Regions from separate parts of the Vibrio tasmaniensis genome, predicted to be linked through region 2. Evidence: predicted binding sites of a transcription regulator. Region 2 holds the regulator's gene; the other holds the start of a gene.
What was found. The regulator PurR, encoded in region 2, represses purine synthesis genes. The targets are predictions, from matches to a motif close to TNANGNAAACGTTTNCNTNA.
Positions count from the first base shown of each region.

Region 1: the regulator PurR is predicted to act here: its motif matches at 5,342-5,361, upstream of purL (phosphoribosylformylglycinamidine synthase).

Region 1 is NZ_AP025510.1:2,513,985-2,521,714, forward strand. It holds gene dapD (2,3,4,5-tetrahydropyridine-2,6-dicarboxylate N-succinyltransferase) at 1-505, shown strand, start outside; gene OCV44_RS11300 (hypothetical protein) at 589-1,101, opposite strand; gene purL (phosphoribosylformylglycinamidine synthase) at 1,271-5,167, opposite strand; gene mltF (membrane-bound lytic murein transglycosylase MltF) at 5,497-7,065, shown strand; gene OCV44_RS11315 (hypothetical protein) at 7,360-7,494, shown strand; gene tadA (tRNA adenosine(34) deaminase TadA) at 7,556-7,730, opposite strand, start outside.
Region 2 is NZ_AP025510.1:1,182,463-1,190,192, forward strand. It holds gene glgA (glycogen synthase GlgA) at 1-1,054, shown strand, start outside; gene OCV44_RS05530 (alpha/beta fold hydrolase) at 1,337-2,134, shown strand; gene OCV44_RS05535 (putative signal transducing protein) at 2,261-2,578, opposite strand; gene OCV44_RS05540 (TVP38/TMEM64 family protein) at 2,642-3,322, opposite strand; gene OCV44_RS05545 (TfoX/Sxy family DNA transformation protein) at 3,477-4,067, opposite strand; cyclic di-GMP riboswitch class I at 4,195-4,280, opposite strand; gene purR (HTH-type transcriptional repressor PurR) at 4,451-5,455, opposite strand; gene torD (molecular chaperone TorD) at 5,774-6,421, opposite strand; gene torR (two-component system response regulator TorR) at 6,709-7,422, shown strand; gene elyC (envelope biogenesis factor ElyC) at 7,519-7,730, opposite strand, start outside.

The DNA.
Region 1 (7,730 bases), 1.3 Mb from region 2:
GGTACCAACAGGTATTCGTATTGCTGATACTTCTCGTGTTCGTCTTGGCGCACATGTGGGTGAAGGCACAACGGTTATGCATGAAGGTTTCATCAACTTCAATGCAGGTACTACTGGCGTAAGCATGGTTGAAGGTCGTATCTCTGCTGGTGTGGTTGTGGGTAACGGTTCTGATATCGGCGGCGGCGCTTCTATCATGGGTACGCTTTCTGGTGGCGGCACTATGGTTATCTCTATCGGCGAAAACTGCCTGCTAGGCGCAAACGCAGGTCTTGGCTTCCCAATGGGCGATCGTTGTACGGTTGAGTCAGGTCTTTACGTGACTGCGGGTACGAAAGTTCGCATGCTAGATAAAGAAGGCAACGAAGTAGAAATCATTAAAGCTCGTGACCTAGCTGGCGTTTCTGATCTTCTGTTCCGTCGCAACTCGATCACTGGTCAAATCGAATGTCTAGCGAACAAGTCTGCTGTTGAACTGAACAGCGAGCTACACAGCAACAACTAATCGTTAGATCCTAGAGTTCTATGTAAATAGAAAGCCAAAAGCCGCAGGGGTTAAATCCTGCGGCTTTTTTTGATTATAAATCCCTACTGGCATCTAATCTCAATTTTTCTCTTCAAGTGATCCATGTAAATTAACTTATCAGAGTATTTATTTTTAACTAACTTCAACTCACTATTGATATTAATTTTATATTTGTTGAGTACTTCTGTCTGCACAGTCAAACAAATTACTTCATCTTTATGTATACCTGTAATTTTAGTATATAGATTATTCTGCTCTTGCATTGAGAGGATATCAAAAAAGTTATCGTTAGTTGTCTTCACACTATCATTAGACAAACATAAGTGCTTTGGCCAAGGCTTACCTAATGAATCAAAAAAAACTCTACCATTATATCTTGAACGATAGAAATACACAGACTTACCACACTGGTTACATTCCATTCGAATTAATAATGGTGAAAATACTTCTGCTTTATCTTTTTCAGGTTTACTCTCTATTGGGGATGATTGATAACCCCGATAACTAAAAGAGCTATTACGCCCTCTACCATAACCACAATTACAACCTGGTAAATGATTGTGAGCATTACACATTTACAACACGCCTTAAAATAACTAAAAAACTAGTAATATAATCACTCATATAAAATTTAAGCAACAAATCCCACACACAAACAAAAAAGCGCAGACCAATTGGCCTGCGCTTTTGTTTTTCGTCAGGGTTAACCTTAGTTCAGATTAACCCTGTTTTTGATTAACTCAATTAACCAATGTTCTTGCGTGCGTTTTGGAACATACGCATCCAAGCGCCGTTCTCGCCCCAAGTTTCTGGAGCCCAAGAGTTAGCAACCGTACGGAATACACGCTCTGGGTGAGGCATCATAATAGTTACGCGGCCATCGGTAGTCGTTAGACCTGTGATAGCGTTTGGCGAACCATTCGGGTTGTTCGGGTATTGCTGCGTTTGGTTACCGTTGTTATCAACGTAACGTAGAGCAACTGTGCCTGAGTTTTCAATCGCGTTTAGGTGGTCGTTGTCACGTACTTCTACGCGGCCTTCACCGTGAGAAACAGCGATTGGCATACGAGAACCTTCCATACCGTTGAAGAATACAGAATCTGACTTCTGAACTTCAACTAGGCTGAAACGAGCTTCAAAACGCTCTGATTCGTTACGAACGAAACGCGGCCAGTACTCAGCACCAGGGATTAGTTCACGTAGGTTAGACAACATCTGACAACCGTTACACACACCTAGAGAGAAAGTATCTTCACGCTTGAAGAAGTTTTCAAATTGGTCACGAGTCGAGTCGTTAAATAGAACCGACTTAGCCCAACCTTCACCAGCGCCTAGTACATCACCGTAAGAGAAGCCACCACAAGCCACAAGGCCATTGTACTCTTCTAGTACCGCTTGACCCGTTAGGATGTCGCTCATGTGAATATCAGTCGCTTCGAAGCCTGCACGGTCGAATGCTGCTGCCATTTCAACGTGAGAGTTAACACCCTGCTCACGTAGAATTGCCATCTTAGGCTTAGCGCCCGTGTTGATGTAAGGAGCAGCAATGTCTTCATTTACGTCGAAGCTTAGTTTCACGTTCAGACCGGGGTCTGAATTGTCTTTCTTCGCTTCGTGCTCTTGGTCTGCACAGATTGGGTTATCACGTAGACCTTGCATCTTGTGCGTAGTTTCAGCCCAGATAGTACGTAGTTCAGTACGGTTACGTTGGATTACAACGTCTGCGCCTGACTTAATCACTACTTCGTCAGATGCTTCAACAGAACCAATTACGTGTGAACACGCTTCTAGGCCATTAGCTGCAAGCGTAGAAATAACTGCGTCTAGGTCGTCGTTACGAACCTGAATTACCGCACCTAGCTCTTCATTGAATAGTGCTGCTAGTGTGTCTTCACCTAGCGCTTCAATGTTTGCATTAACACCACAGTGACCTGCGAAAGCCATTTCAGCTAGAGTAACGAATAGACCGCCATCGCCTTTATCGTGGTAAGCGACAACTTGGTCGTTCGCTACAAGCGTTTGAACGCCTTCGTAGAAACCTTTTAGTTGCGCTGCATTGTCTACGTCTGCTGGCTTATCACCAAGCTGCTTGTAAACCTGAGCAAGTGCTGTTGCGCCCATGCGGTTTTTGCCGTTACCAAGGTCGATAAGTACCAGTGACGTGTTGCCTTTGTCTGTACGAAGTTGTGGCGTAATCGTCTTACGAACATCTTCAACACGTGCAAACGCAGTGATAACAAGAGATAGCGGAGATGTGACTTCTTTCTGCTCGCCGTTCTCTTCCCACTTGGTCTTCATCGACATTGAGTCTTTACCTACTGGGATAGTAAGACCCAGTGCCGGACATAGTTCTTCACCGACGGCTTTAACCGCTTCGTAAAGACCAGCATCTTCACCAGGGTGACCTGCTGGAGACATCCAGTTAGCTGACAATTTAATGTGTTTGATATCGCCGATGTTGGTCGCTGCGATGTTAGTGATTGCTTCACCAACCGCTAGACGAGCTGACGCGCCGAAATCTAGTAGTGCTACTGGCGTACGCTCACCAAGAGACATTGCCTCACCGTGGTAAGAGTCGTAACTTGCTGCAGTTACTGCGCAGTTAGCAACTGGAACCTGCCATGGGCCAACCATTTGGTCACGAGCTACAAGGCCTGTTACCGAGCGGTCACCGATAGTGATAAGGAATGTTTTCTCTGCCACTGTTGGTAGGCGAAGAATACGGTCAACCGCTTCGTTTAGTTCGATACCAGAACGGTCAATCGCAGGATTGTTTGCTTTTAGCGTCTTCGCATCACGGTGCATCTTAGGTGTTTTACCTAATAGGATGTCCATTGGCATGTCGATTGGCGTATTGTCGAAGTGAGAATCTTCTAATTTAAGATCACGCTCTTCAGTTGCTTTACCAACCACTGCATATGGTGCGCGTTCACGTTTACAAATCGCGTCGAATGTTGCCATGTCTTTATCAGCAACCGCCATAACGTAACGCTCTTGAGATTCATTACACCAGATCTCAAGTGGGCTCATGCCCGGCTCATCGTTTGGTACGTCACGTAGATTAAAGATACCGCCACGCTCGCCATCGTCTACTAGCTCTGGAAGTGCGTTCGAGATACCGCCCGCGCCCACATCGTGGATGAATGCGATTGGGTTCGCATCACCAAGCTGCCAACAACGGTCGATAACTTCCTGACAGCGACGTTCCATCTCTGGATTTTCACGTTGTACAGAAGCAAAATCTAAGTCTTCAGAAGAAGAACCAGAATCCATTGAAGATGCAGCACCGCCACCAAGGCCGATGTTCATTGCTGGACCGCCAAGAACGATTAGGCTTGCACCTACTGGGATCTCTTTCTTCTGAACATGATCATCACGAATGTTACCTAGACCACCAGCCAGCATGATTGGCTTGTGGTAACCACGTACTTCTTCACCTGCGTGAGAGTTTACTTTCTCTTCGTAAGTACGGAAGTAACCTAGTAGGTTTGGACGACCAAATTCGTTGTTGAATGCTGCGCCACCAAGAGGGCCTTCAAGCATAATATCCAGAGCAGTAACGATACGGCTCGGCTTACCAAAGTCAGTTTCCCAAGGTTGAACGAAGTTCGGGATCTTAAGGTTAGATACTGAGAAAGCAACTAGACCCGCTTTTGGCTTACCACCAATACCTGTCGCGCCTTCATCACGGATTTCACCGCCTGAACCTGTTGATGCGCCCGGCCATGGAGAGATTGCCGTTGGGTGGTTGTGCGTTTCAACTTTCATCAAGATGTGTGTTTTCTCTTGGTGGTAGTTGTACTGACGAGTTTTTGGATCTGGGAAGAAACGACCCACTTCAGAACCTGTCATTACTGCTGCGTTATCTTTATAAGCAGACAGAACGTGTTCTGGTGTCGTTTCAAAAGTATTCTTAATCATCTTGAACAATGATTTTTCTTGTTTAACGCCATCGATAGTCCAATCAGCGTTAAAGATCTTGTGACGACAGTGCTCTGAGTTCGCTTGTGCAAACATCATTAGTTCGATATCAGTCGGGTTACGACCTAGCTTTTCAGTGAAGCTTTCAAGAAGGTAATCAATTTCATCTTCTGCAAGCGCAAGACCTAAGGTAACGTTTGCTTTTTCAAGCGCTTTACGTCCGCCAGTTAATAGGTCAACTTCCGCGTAAGGAGCAGGCTCAGCAACAGTAAATAGTGCCGCTGCCGATTCGAAGTCAGTGAAAACCACTTCCATCATACGATCGTGCAGGATTGCTTTTAGCTCAACAAGTTGAAGCTCAGAAAGTTCAGAAGAAGTTTCAATGTAGAAAGCTGTACCGCGCTCTAGACGTGACACTTTAGCCAGTCCACAGTTGTGTGCGATATCAGTTGATTTTGAAGACCAAGGCGAGATAGTGCCTGGACGTGGCGTTGCAAGCAGCAATAAACCTTCAGGTTCATGCTCTTCAATCGTTGGACCGTAAGTCAGTAGCTTTTCTAGCTTCTCAACTTCAGACGCATCTAGGTCTGCCGTTAAATCAGCAAAGTGGGCAAACTCAGCGTAAATACCTGTTACAGGTAAGCTTAATTCACGACAAAGCTCTAAAAGCTTGTTAACACGAAACTCAGATAGAGCTGGGGAGCCACGCAAAATTCTCATGTGCTTAGGTCTCTTATGCAGTTGATTAAGGTGATATTGGAATAAATTCAGTGGGTTATAGGAACAACCTAACTGTTTTCTTCGAAGCTATTCCCGAAGGTTAACAAACCTATGCCGATTCCACCTCTTCAATGCGAGCGCATTATAAAGCATTTCTTTTTGTGACGTAACACCAAAAGCAACCGTTTGCGTTATTTTTTTCATCTAACGATATAAATGACAGTTTTGCTGCATTTATCAGCACTTTTACAACTGTTTAAATAAACCTGCTTTGCCAGCCTTGCGGGGTTTGGTATAAAGGGGCTTCCACTTTTCGAGATTTCATTTTGATGCATAAAATTACGCTGATCTTTTCGTCTAAATTCCTTTTGCTCGCTATCGCTCTGTTCGGGATAACTGGATGTCAGATTGAGTCTGAACCTAAAAGTGTTCTTGAACAGATACGAGATCGCGGCGTTCTGCGTGTCGGCACACTGAATAACCAACTCTCTTATTACATTGGTCCCGATGGCCCTGCTGGCTTAGATTACGAGTTGGCTCGTGAGTTTGCTAAAGAGCTCGGTGTAAAGCTTGAGGTTAAACCTGCATACCGCTTATCCGGCCTATTCCCTGCGTTGAAGAAAGGCGAAATCGATCTTATCGCGACCGGATTAACACAAAACAATAACCTGACACGTGCGTATCGCGCTGCACCTGCTTATTACTATGTAAGCCAACAAGTCGTGTACAAGAAAGGTCAATGGCGACCAAGAAACCTCGATCAGCTGATCAAGTTTGAGAACGATCGTCAGGCCGAGTTTGTAAAAGAACAAACTGAATCAGAAGAAACGGCATCCAATGAAACACTGACGCCATCTTTGGTTGTGGTGAAAGACTCACACTTTGAACCAACATTAAAACAGCTACAGAACACACACGATGACTTTATCTACGATGCGGTCGGTAATGCAGACATCAATGACCTGCTAAAAGAAGTATCAACCGGAGAGCGACTGTTTACCGTTGCAGACTCCATTGAGCTTTCCTTGGCACAGCGTTTATACCCTGATGTGGCTCTTGCTTTCGAACTTACTGAAGACCAACCTATCTCTTGGTACTTAGAACGTTCAGAAGATGAAAGCCTGTATGCGTTGCTGATTGAGTTCTTCGGTAACCTTAAACAATCTGGTGAGCTGGCTTCACTGGAAGAGAAGTACATCGGTCACATTGGTACTTTTGACTACGTTGATACTCGTGCTTTTATCCGTGCATTGGACAGCAAGCTACCAAAATGGTCGCCACTGTTTCAGCAATACTCGCAAGAATTTGATTGGCGCTTAATCGCCGCTTTGGCATACCAAGAGTCACACTGGAACCCAGTAGCACGTTCTCCAACCGGTGTTCGTGGGATGATGATGTTGACGCTGCCAACCGCGAAGAGCGTAGGTGTAACCAATCGTCTTGACCCTAAACAGTCGGTACAAGGTGGCGTGGAATACTTACGTCGTATCGTGAATCGAGTTCCTGACTCTATTACTCAACATGAAAAGATCTGGTTTGCCCTCGCATCATATAACGTAGGTTACGGTCACATGATGGATGCACGTCGCTTAACCAAAGCGCAAGGCGGTGATCCTGATGCTTGGGGTGATGTGAAAGACAGGCTGCCTCTTCTAAGACAGAAGAAGTACTACAGTAAAACTCGTTACGGTTATGCTCGTGGTGATGAAGCAAGGAATTACGTTGAGAACATTCGCCGTTATTACCAAAGCATTATTGGCCATGTAAATAAGCGTAATAAAGAGGAAGAAGCGAGCCTTGAAGGTTTAGTCGTTATCCCGCCTCTAGAGGTATCAGATGCTGAATCAACAATCAGTGAGACTGAATCCACAGTGAACGACGCTGAGTCTTCCAAATAACAGAAAAAGAGCAATGCCATTTAGCATTGCTCTTTTTTATTGCACATCACGATAAATGACCAAAACAAACAAAACGCCTGCGATATCCAGAGTGTCATATTGCAGTAACAATCGAACTTTATAACGTCACACCATAAGCGACATCATGCTCGGTTACATTCAGCTCTTAGCCATCACGATTGTGGTTCAGGAAGCTAATGCTAAGTTCGTGGCAGAGCTTATAAACAAATAACAACTACAATTAAAACTGAGTTCATAATTACAAAGCCAAACGACAAATAGGAAATCGTTGAAATGATGAAGAACAAACTGAAATCGAAACGCCTTGATAAGACCGTTGCTGCCAACCGTCGTAAGCGTATGCTTTCAAATAATAAGAAGAAGATCATTTGGCGCAACCGTGCTTTCATGCAGATGATTGCTGAGTAAAAGTAATGACTAAGTAAGTTTGCTTGGCACTCTTGCGATTGAGAGTGCCGAAAGCTCGCTGCTATTTGTTGTTACAGGCCTTGTTGTTACTGACCTTATTCTTATTACTTACCTTGTCGGATTCTAAACGCTGCTCTTCCAACAGGCGATCTTGCTTTCGCTTCTCTTTGATCTCTTTTCTACGACGCTTGAAAAACGCCTGCAACTGCTCACGACATTCAGCTTCTAATAAGCCA
Region 2 (7,730 bases):
TATCATTCATGCAAATGACTGGCACACAGGGTTTGTGCCTTTCTTGCTGAAATCACGTTATCAACAACACGATTTCTTTGAAAATACGCGCAGTGTTCTCTCGGTTCACAATGCAGTTTTCAAAGGGGTGTTCGCATACGATGAACTGCAATGTCTGCCAGAGATGCACAATTACAATGTGCCTGAAGCATCTGTAAGTGACACGCATGTCACCATGCTAAAAGCAGGGGTGATGTGTGCCGATAAGATCAATGCAGTAAGCCCAACGTATGCAGAAGAGCTGAAAACGGAGTTAGGTAGCCATGGCATGGCAGCAGAGTTCCAACATCGTTCGGCAGACTTATTTGGTATTCTCAACGGTTGTGATTATGGAGCTTGGAACCCGGAAACAGACGCTTTCCTTCCTCGTAAATTCAAAGCGACGAAACACAGCATGACTCGTGGGAAATCAGCTTGTAAGCAAAAACTGCAACAAGATGTTGGCTTACCCGTTACCGATTGTGCGGTTTATGGCATGGTTTGTCGTCTGACCAACCAAAAAGGCGTTCATTACTTACTGCCTATCATCGAGCAGTTCTTGAAAAACGAATTGCAGATCGTGATTGTCGGTACTGGTGACCCGGTTTTGGCGAGTCAATTGAAAGAGCTATCCGCACTTCATTCAGACAAGTTCTCATTCGTAGAAGCCTACAATAATGAGTTGGCGCATTTGGTTGAAGCGGGTTCTGATTTCTTCTTGATGCCTTCTGAATTTGAGCCTTGTGGCTTGAACCAAATCTACAGCATGGCTTACGGCACTTTGCCTATTGTGCGCTCTGTTGGCGGTTTAAAAGACAGTGTGAATGATTACGATCAGGATCCAGAAGTCGCGACTGGGTTTGCTTTTGAAGAGCCAACACCGCAAGCATTGCTATCGGTATTGCATCGTTCATTACTACTTTATGCTCAAAATCCATCTGAAATTAAGCGGGTTCAACTTTACGCGATGCAACAAGACTTTAGTTGGGAAGATGCGGCCAAAGAATACTTGGCCATGTACCATTCAGCATTTTAACTTGTTGACTTAGCTTTAAAATTAGCTGGCGGACAACAACAGCTCGTAATAAATGAAGGCGCTCTAATTGTAGAGTGCCTTTTTGTTTCCTGGTCAGATCACATCACGTTTACGAAGAGAAAGCTTGCAAACTCATTTTAGTCAGGTAGAAAATGTGGTCAGGTATTCACATGACTAGTGTTGGGTTTGACACTATTATCACTTAAAATTCTTCATTGCGTGATATCCTTAGTCATCGCCTTGTGATGAGGCTTAGCTCCATAAATAAATTAAGCGATAGGTATGTCTGAGAGTTTATTATTTCATAAAACATTTACTCACCCTACGAGCGATGAGTGGGTTGTGTTTGTGCATGGCGCCGGAGGCAGTTCCTCCATTTGGTTTAAGCAGATCAAAGCCTATAAACAGCATTTCAACTTGCTTCTCATTGACTTGAGAGGGCATGGTAAATCAGACAATATACTTAAAGATCTGATTTCGAACCGTTATACGTTCAAATCAGTAACGCTCGATATACTTAAAGTGTTAGATCATCTAAAAATCCGATCCGCACACTTTGTAGGCATGTCTTTGGGTACGATTATCGTTCGCAACGTGGCTGAATTGGCGGCAAGCCGAGTACGTTCTATGGTGCTTGGTGGTGCCGTTACTAAACTTAACACTCGTTCTCAAGTCTTAATCAAATTAGGAAACTTGAGTAAGCACATCATTCCTTATATGTGGTTATATAGCCTTTTTGCTTATGTTGTGATGCCGCAAAAAAGTCAGAAAGAATCACGTCACCTATTTATCCGCGAAGCTAAAAAGCTGTGCCAAAAAGAATTTAAACGCTGGTTTATTCTCACGGCTGATGTCAATCCATTGATGAAGTATTTTAAAGACAGAGAGTTGCCGATTCCGACTTTGTATTTGATGGGGGAGCGCGATTACATGTTCATCAAGCCGGTTAAAGAAATGGTCGAAGCGCACGAGTCGAGCGAGTTGGTAGAAATTGCCAACTGTGGGCATGTATGTAATGTAGAAAACCCTGAAGAATTCAATCAACAATCTATCGCTTTTATTCAAAAGCAAATTCAGTGATTCTCTAGGTCCTTGATCAGAACATACTTGAATAGAATTGAAATAAAAACGGGAAGCTAATAATAGCTTCCCGTTTTTTGTAGGAGGAGGTATCTAACCGAATGGTTTATGGTCTTTAGAGCTTCCCTATTCAGGTGAAGCAGCACCACACTGCCAACAAGAGCCAAATTGGGCTTCATTAACTTCATGACACTTTCCACAACGCCACTCTTCATAGATGATCGAATCTTGCTGTTTTTGGTAGTCATTGACGATCGTACGGGCTTTGCTAGCGAGCTCTGGCTCATATAACCATACGTAAGGGTCTGTATCCTCAGTAAATGGGATTTCCCCTTTTAAACCAAACAAACCCTCACCACGGACTTCACACGCAATATTCTCACTTTCTAACAATCCACAGATGATATGAGCTTCTGTCGGATTCGATGCACTGAAGATTTTCATTGAAATAGAACCTTATTTGGCTGCATGCATTATTTAGCTATATAAGTTATTTAGTTATATTCGCTACTCAGCGACAGGTGCTGAGCGAAATTTATTCATCAACCATTTGGCAATAATTGGGAACACACCCAGCAAGGCAAATGACAACAGTACTGAGGGAGACACGATACCCGAAAGTGAATCAATTTCTGCGAGTTGAGTTCCGGCATTCAAGAAAACGGCAGTACCCGGCAACATCCCGATTTGACTTGTAATGTAGTAACGACTCACCGACATCGGTGTTAGACCCATCAACAGATTAATAAGGAAGAATGGGAATACGGGAATTAGACGCAGAGAAAACAAGTAAAATGCGCCGTCTTTTTCAACGCCTTTATTGATGGTGGCTAGCTTGTCACCAAACTTGGTTTGGATCCAGTCACGTAACAAGTAACGGCTACTTAAGAAGGCGAGGGTTGCACCAATGGCACTCGCGAAAGACACCAGTAGTAAGCTGTTCCAGAAACCAAACAGCGCAGCCCCTAACAGCGTAACAACGGCAGCGCCAGGAATTGAGAAAGCCGTAATCATGACATACGCGACAAAGTAAATAGCGGCAGCGGCAATGAAATTGCTCTCGATGTAGTCATTTAAAACAGCTTGTTGGGCTTTTGCATTTTCAAGCGTGAGGTACTGGCCAAAATTGACGCCTAACAAGACGATGGTTATGACCAACACAACACCCAATATCATTTTCTTACTCATTGGTACTTCCTCTAAATTTTCAATGCATACCATTAGTTTTTCAATGTATACCATTAGTATAGATAGACAGGCAAAGCATAGGATAACTTTCACCAGATATAAAAAAAGCCGCAAAAATGCGGCTTAGTTATCTAGATAATTTGCACTGACAATGTTAGTTGACGCTATTGATAAGCTCTTCACGACGTTGCTGCGGTATAACAGACCAATGTGTACCATTGATCGCGCCTTCTAGTGCCCACAGCAGTTCAATACTGACAGAAGACGCATGCGATTCTTTGATGGCGTTAAATGCGTTTACAGAGCCAGATTCATATAAACGTTCTACAGAATCAATTCCTGCCTTTTTCAACATCCGCTCAGTGGCGAGTCGAAGATTAGGCAGATCTTTGAGTCGAGTTGGTTTAGCAGAAGATTGTTCAGCTTTCTCTTCTTTAGCAAAACCTAGAGACGTAGTCGCAAGCTGCAAGATTTTTTCTTGGTCTTGCCATAAGCTCTCAGGTAAAGCGAAATATTTAGTAACGACAGGGAAACCACGTTTTTTGTAGACGTAAGGTTGAAACCCTTGTTGTTCGAATTGTTGTGTTGTGCATTTGTCAGCTCGTATATGCAACTGGTCATTCACAACCAGGGCAAACATTGTGTCATCAGCAAAAAGCCCGAATCCACCAAACATTGAGCGTGACTTAATTTTTCCTAGGGGCTCAAATAATTTCATTGAGTCCTTTAGTATCGGTTTATCCATGTTATTTATCTCGGTGTATTTGAACTACGCCACCAAATAAGCAGGTCCGAGAGATTAGCAAAATGTTGCAATTAAATTGTCAATAGGCTGTAAATTACTAAAGTATTAGTAGTTACTGCATTTTGCCATCGGTAACCCCGCTACCATACCAACGAGTGGTTTAGGCCGGAAGCTTTGCGTCCCACTTTTTCAAGTGGTTTGCCCTGTGCGTGACTGGGTTATTAGAATAAAGTTTTTGTTGAATTAGGCTCACACTTCTTATTTCAAAATGTGACGTTGCTTCAATTAATGATCTTTGAATTATGCATGCAAGTGCACTTTGTTTGTTGAGAAAAAAAACGCACCTAAAGGTGCGCTTGATTAAACTAAACTCATTACATCAATTAATTTAACGTTTTAACTGTACTTCGCTCAACAATTTCAGGGTGCATTTCGAAGACGCGTTTTTCGTGGTCTTTGTCTTTTATACGCTCTAGTAGTATTTCGAATGCATTTTTACCAACACGGCGCTTAGGTTGGTGAACCGTCGTTAACGGTGGAGAGAAGTATTCAGCCAATTCTATGTTGTCGTAACCGATCACTGAGATATCTTCAGGAATACGAATTCCTTTTTCTTGCAATCGGCTCATCAAGCCTAATGCCATGGTGTCGTTAAAACAGAATACAGCAGTAGGGCGATCTTCCATCTCGATGATTTGGTCGGCAGCAATTACAGCTGTGTCACACTCAAAGTTGCCTTCAATGATCATATTATCATCACCGGCAATCTTTGCTTCATTGAGTGCGCGTTTGTAACCGGCGATGCGCTCAACACATGCTGCTTTGTCTAAGTGGCCACTTAAACATGCGATCTTGGAGTGACCGCGCTCAATAAGGTATTTGGTTGCTAGGTAGCCACCTTCTTCAGAGTTATCGATGATCTTATCAGCCTGAGAGCTTTCAGGGCCCCAGTCCATGATAACTTTAGGGATGTCTGCGTGACGGTCTAACATCTCTCTTAGTTCTTCAGTTAGGTCAGAACACATAACTAAGATGCCATCTACACGTTTCTCTGCAAGCATGCGAATGTAGTCACGTTGCTTTTCGTAGATACCGCCCGTATTACACAAAATCAAAGTGTAACCTTGACGGTAGCAGTAGCTCTCAACACCATCAATAACTTCAGAGAAGAACAGATTGGTTGATTGAGTCACTAACATACCGATAGTGCGTGTTGTATTGCACTTCAGACTACGAGCAACGGCACTTGGCGCATAGTTAAGTTCGTCTACGGCTTTATTAACTTTTTCTTGAGTCGCTTCAGCAACAAAGCGAGTTTTGTTGATTACGTGAGAAACGGTTGTTGTTGATACGCCGGCTAAGCGTGCGACATCTTTTATAGTGGCCATGTTTTTATCCTAATTAGAAGCTACTTTCCCAAAGTACGGAATGAAGTAGCCGTTAAGCTACCTAACTAAGAGCTTAAATTTGTAGGGCTCTTTGGGTACTAAAGTGCTAAAAAACAAAAAACCGCTATTGAGCGGCTTGTATTAACACCAAAATGCTCTGAACTTTACTAAGTGTAGCATTTCGTGAATGTTTCATATTTTATCGTTTGCGGTCACAATTTTAGACTGACTAGAAATTACTCGCAATAAAATTCACCCAGAAATCCGGGTGAATGGTCACAATTCTATTGAATTTATTTATCGATTCGTCAAAAAAGCTTATTCGCCAGCTAGGTATTGAGTGTCCAGTTTACAGAATGCCAATAGCAGAGATGAGACTGAAGCGTAGAAACCGAATGGGTCAACGTCATGACATTTAACGTTGAACTTTGGTACCCAAGTAAGCAGTTGCTGTTCGATAAATTGTTGTTGAACTGCGAAGGATTTTTCTAGTTCTTCTTCAAGCTCGGTTTCGTTCGAACGAATGATGAGATTACCTAGAAAGTCGAGTTCGATAGCAATGTGATCAGCTGGCTCTTTTAGGTCTTGGTTAACCACTAAGTTGTGTTTAGCCATGATCTCTTCCATATCTTTTGCTGGCTTATCGTTTAAAAGGCCAGTCTTGCCGATATACATAGAAGCGTAAGGAAGTGCGCCATGTTTATCTGTTTTTAAGAACAAGTCACAGAAGTCAGCAGACAATTCTAATTGAGCATCTTCACGTGTTTGTAGACGGTTTAGTGCATCCACTAAGCTATCAATCGCCGGCTTTAGTGTTTCATTTTCGCCTAAGCCTGTAAGGAAAGAACGAATTTCAACAGAGTGGTAGTGATCAAGTTCTTCTTGAGTGAGCTCTTTAGCGAACAAGCGTGATAGCCACCAGTATATTTCTGCTCTTTGCTCGTTGAACGCTTTCGTATCTTTCATTTCTTAGATCCTGATTGAGTCTTGTGGTGTGTGTATACCGAGCATCGTCAAGTGATTTGGGTATAGGTACACCAAGGCTGAATAACAAGGTTATTTGCGAAACGCAAAGTGACTCGTTAGTAGTAATACCTATATTGAATTGCGATGGGCGACAAATAGCAAGGTTTAAGATTGTCTTGTATCAAAAAAAAATCATGTTTCTGGCTTTTATCTTCTGTAGTACTAGAATTGTTACGAGTTATGAATAGAATGGTCAATGAAACTATTAAATAAGAAAAGTGGTGTAGATGAGCTATCACGTATTAGTCGTAGAAGATGATGTGGTAACCCGCAGTAAACTGGTTGGATATTTCCAGAATGAAGGTTACACAGTGAGCGAAGCTGAAAGCGGTGCTCAAATGAGAAAAATGTTAGAAGAAAATAACGTTGACCTCATTATGTTAGACATCAACTTGCCAGGCGAAGATGGATTGATGCTAACTCGCGAATTACGCAGTCAATCAGACATTGGCATAATTTTAGTTACTGGACGCACGGATAGCATTGACAAGATCGTTGGCCTTGAAATGGGCGCTGATGATTACGTTACTAAACCTTTCGAACTTCGCGAGTTGTTGGTTCGAGTTAAAAACCTCTTGTGGCGCATTTCGGCGGCTCGTAAGACAGCAGCGGTTGCGGTAGAAGAAGCAGGAGACGAATCTGTGGTTCGTTTTGGTGAGTGGACGTTTGATATACCTCGCCGTGCATTAAGTAAGAATAACGAGCCGGTGAAATTGACCAAAGCGGAATATGAACTGTTGGTTGCGCTCTCTTCTTACCCTAACCAAGTTTTAAGTCGTGAACGTATCTTGAATATGATCAGCCATCGAGTGGACGCGCCGAATGACCGCACTATCGATGTATTAATTCGCCGTATGCGTGCAAAAATGGAGTTTGATCCTAAGAACCCACAAATTTTTGTGACGGTTCACGGTGAAGGTTACATGTTCGCTGGTGACTAACTTTCCTTTGGATACCGACTATAGTCAGTAACGATACTTGAAAGTAAAAAAAACCGAGACATCAATGATGCCTCGGTTTTTTTGTTACTGAACTTTTTAATTGTTTATCATCGGAGTACTGCTCTCGACAGGGTCATTACTTGTGTCTAGCCAATCTCGCAAGCTTTGCCAAACTAATCCCATCGTCTCATGCCAATAGCGCTCAGTCTGCTCGAGATAGATAGCCTTAGGCATATACTTATTCCATGGTTCAACAATGCCTTCTTGTGCAAGGTAGTTGGTTGGTGCTGGTAATGGTTTCATGCCCG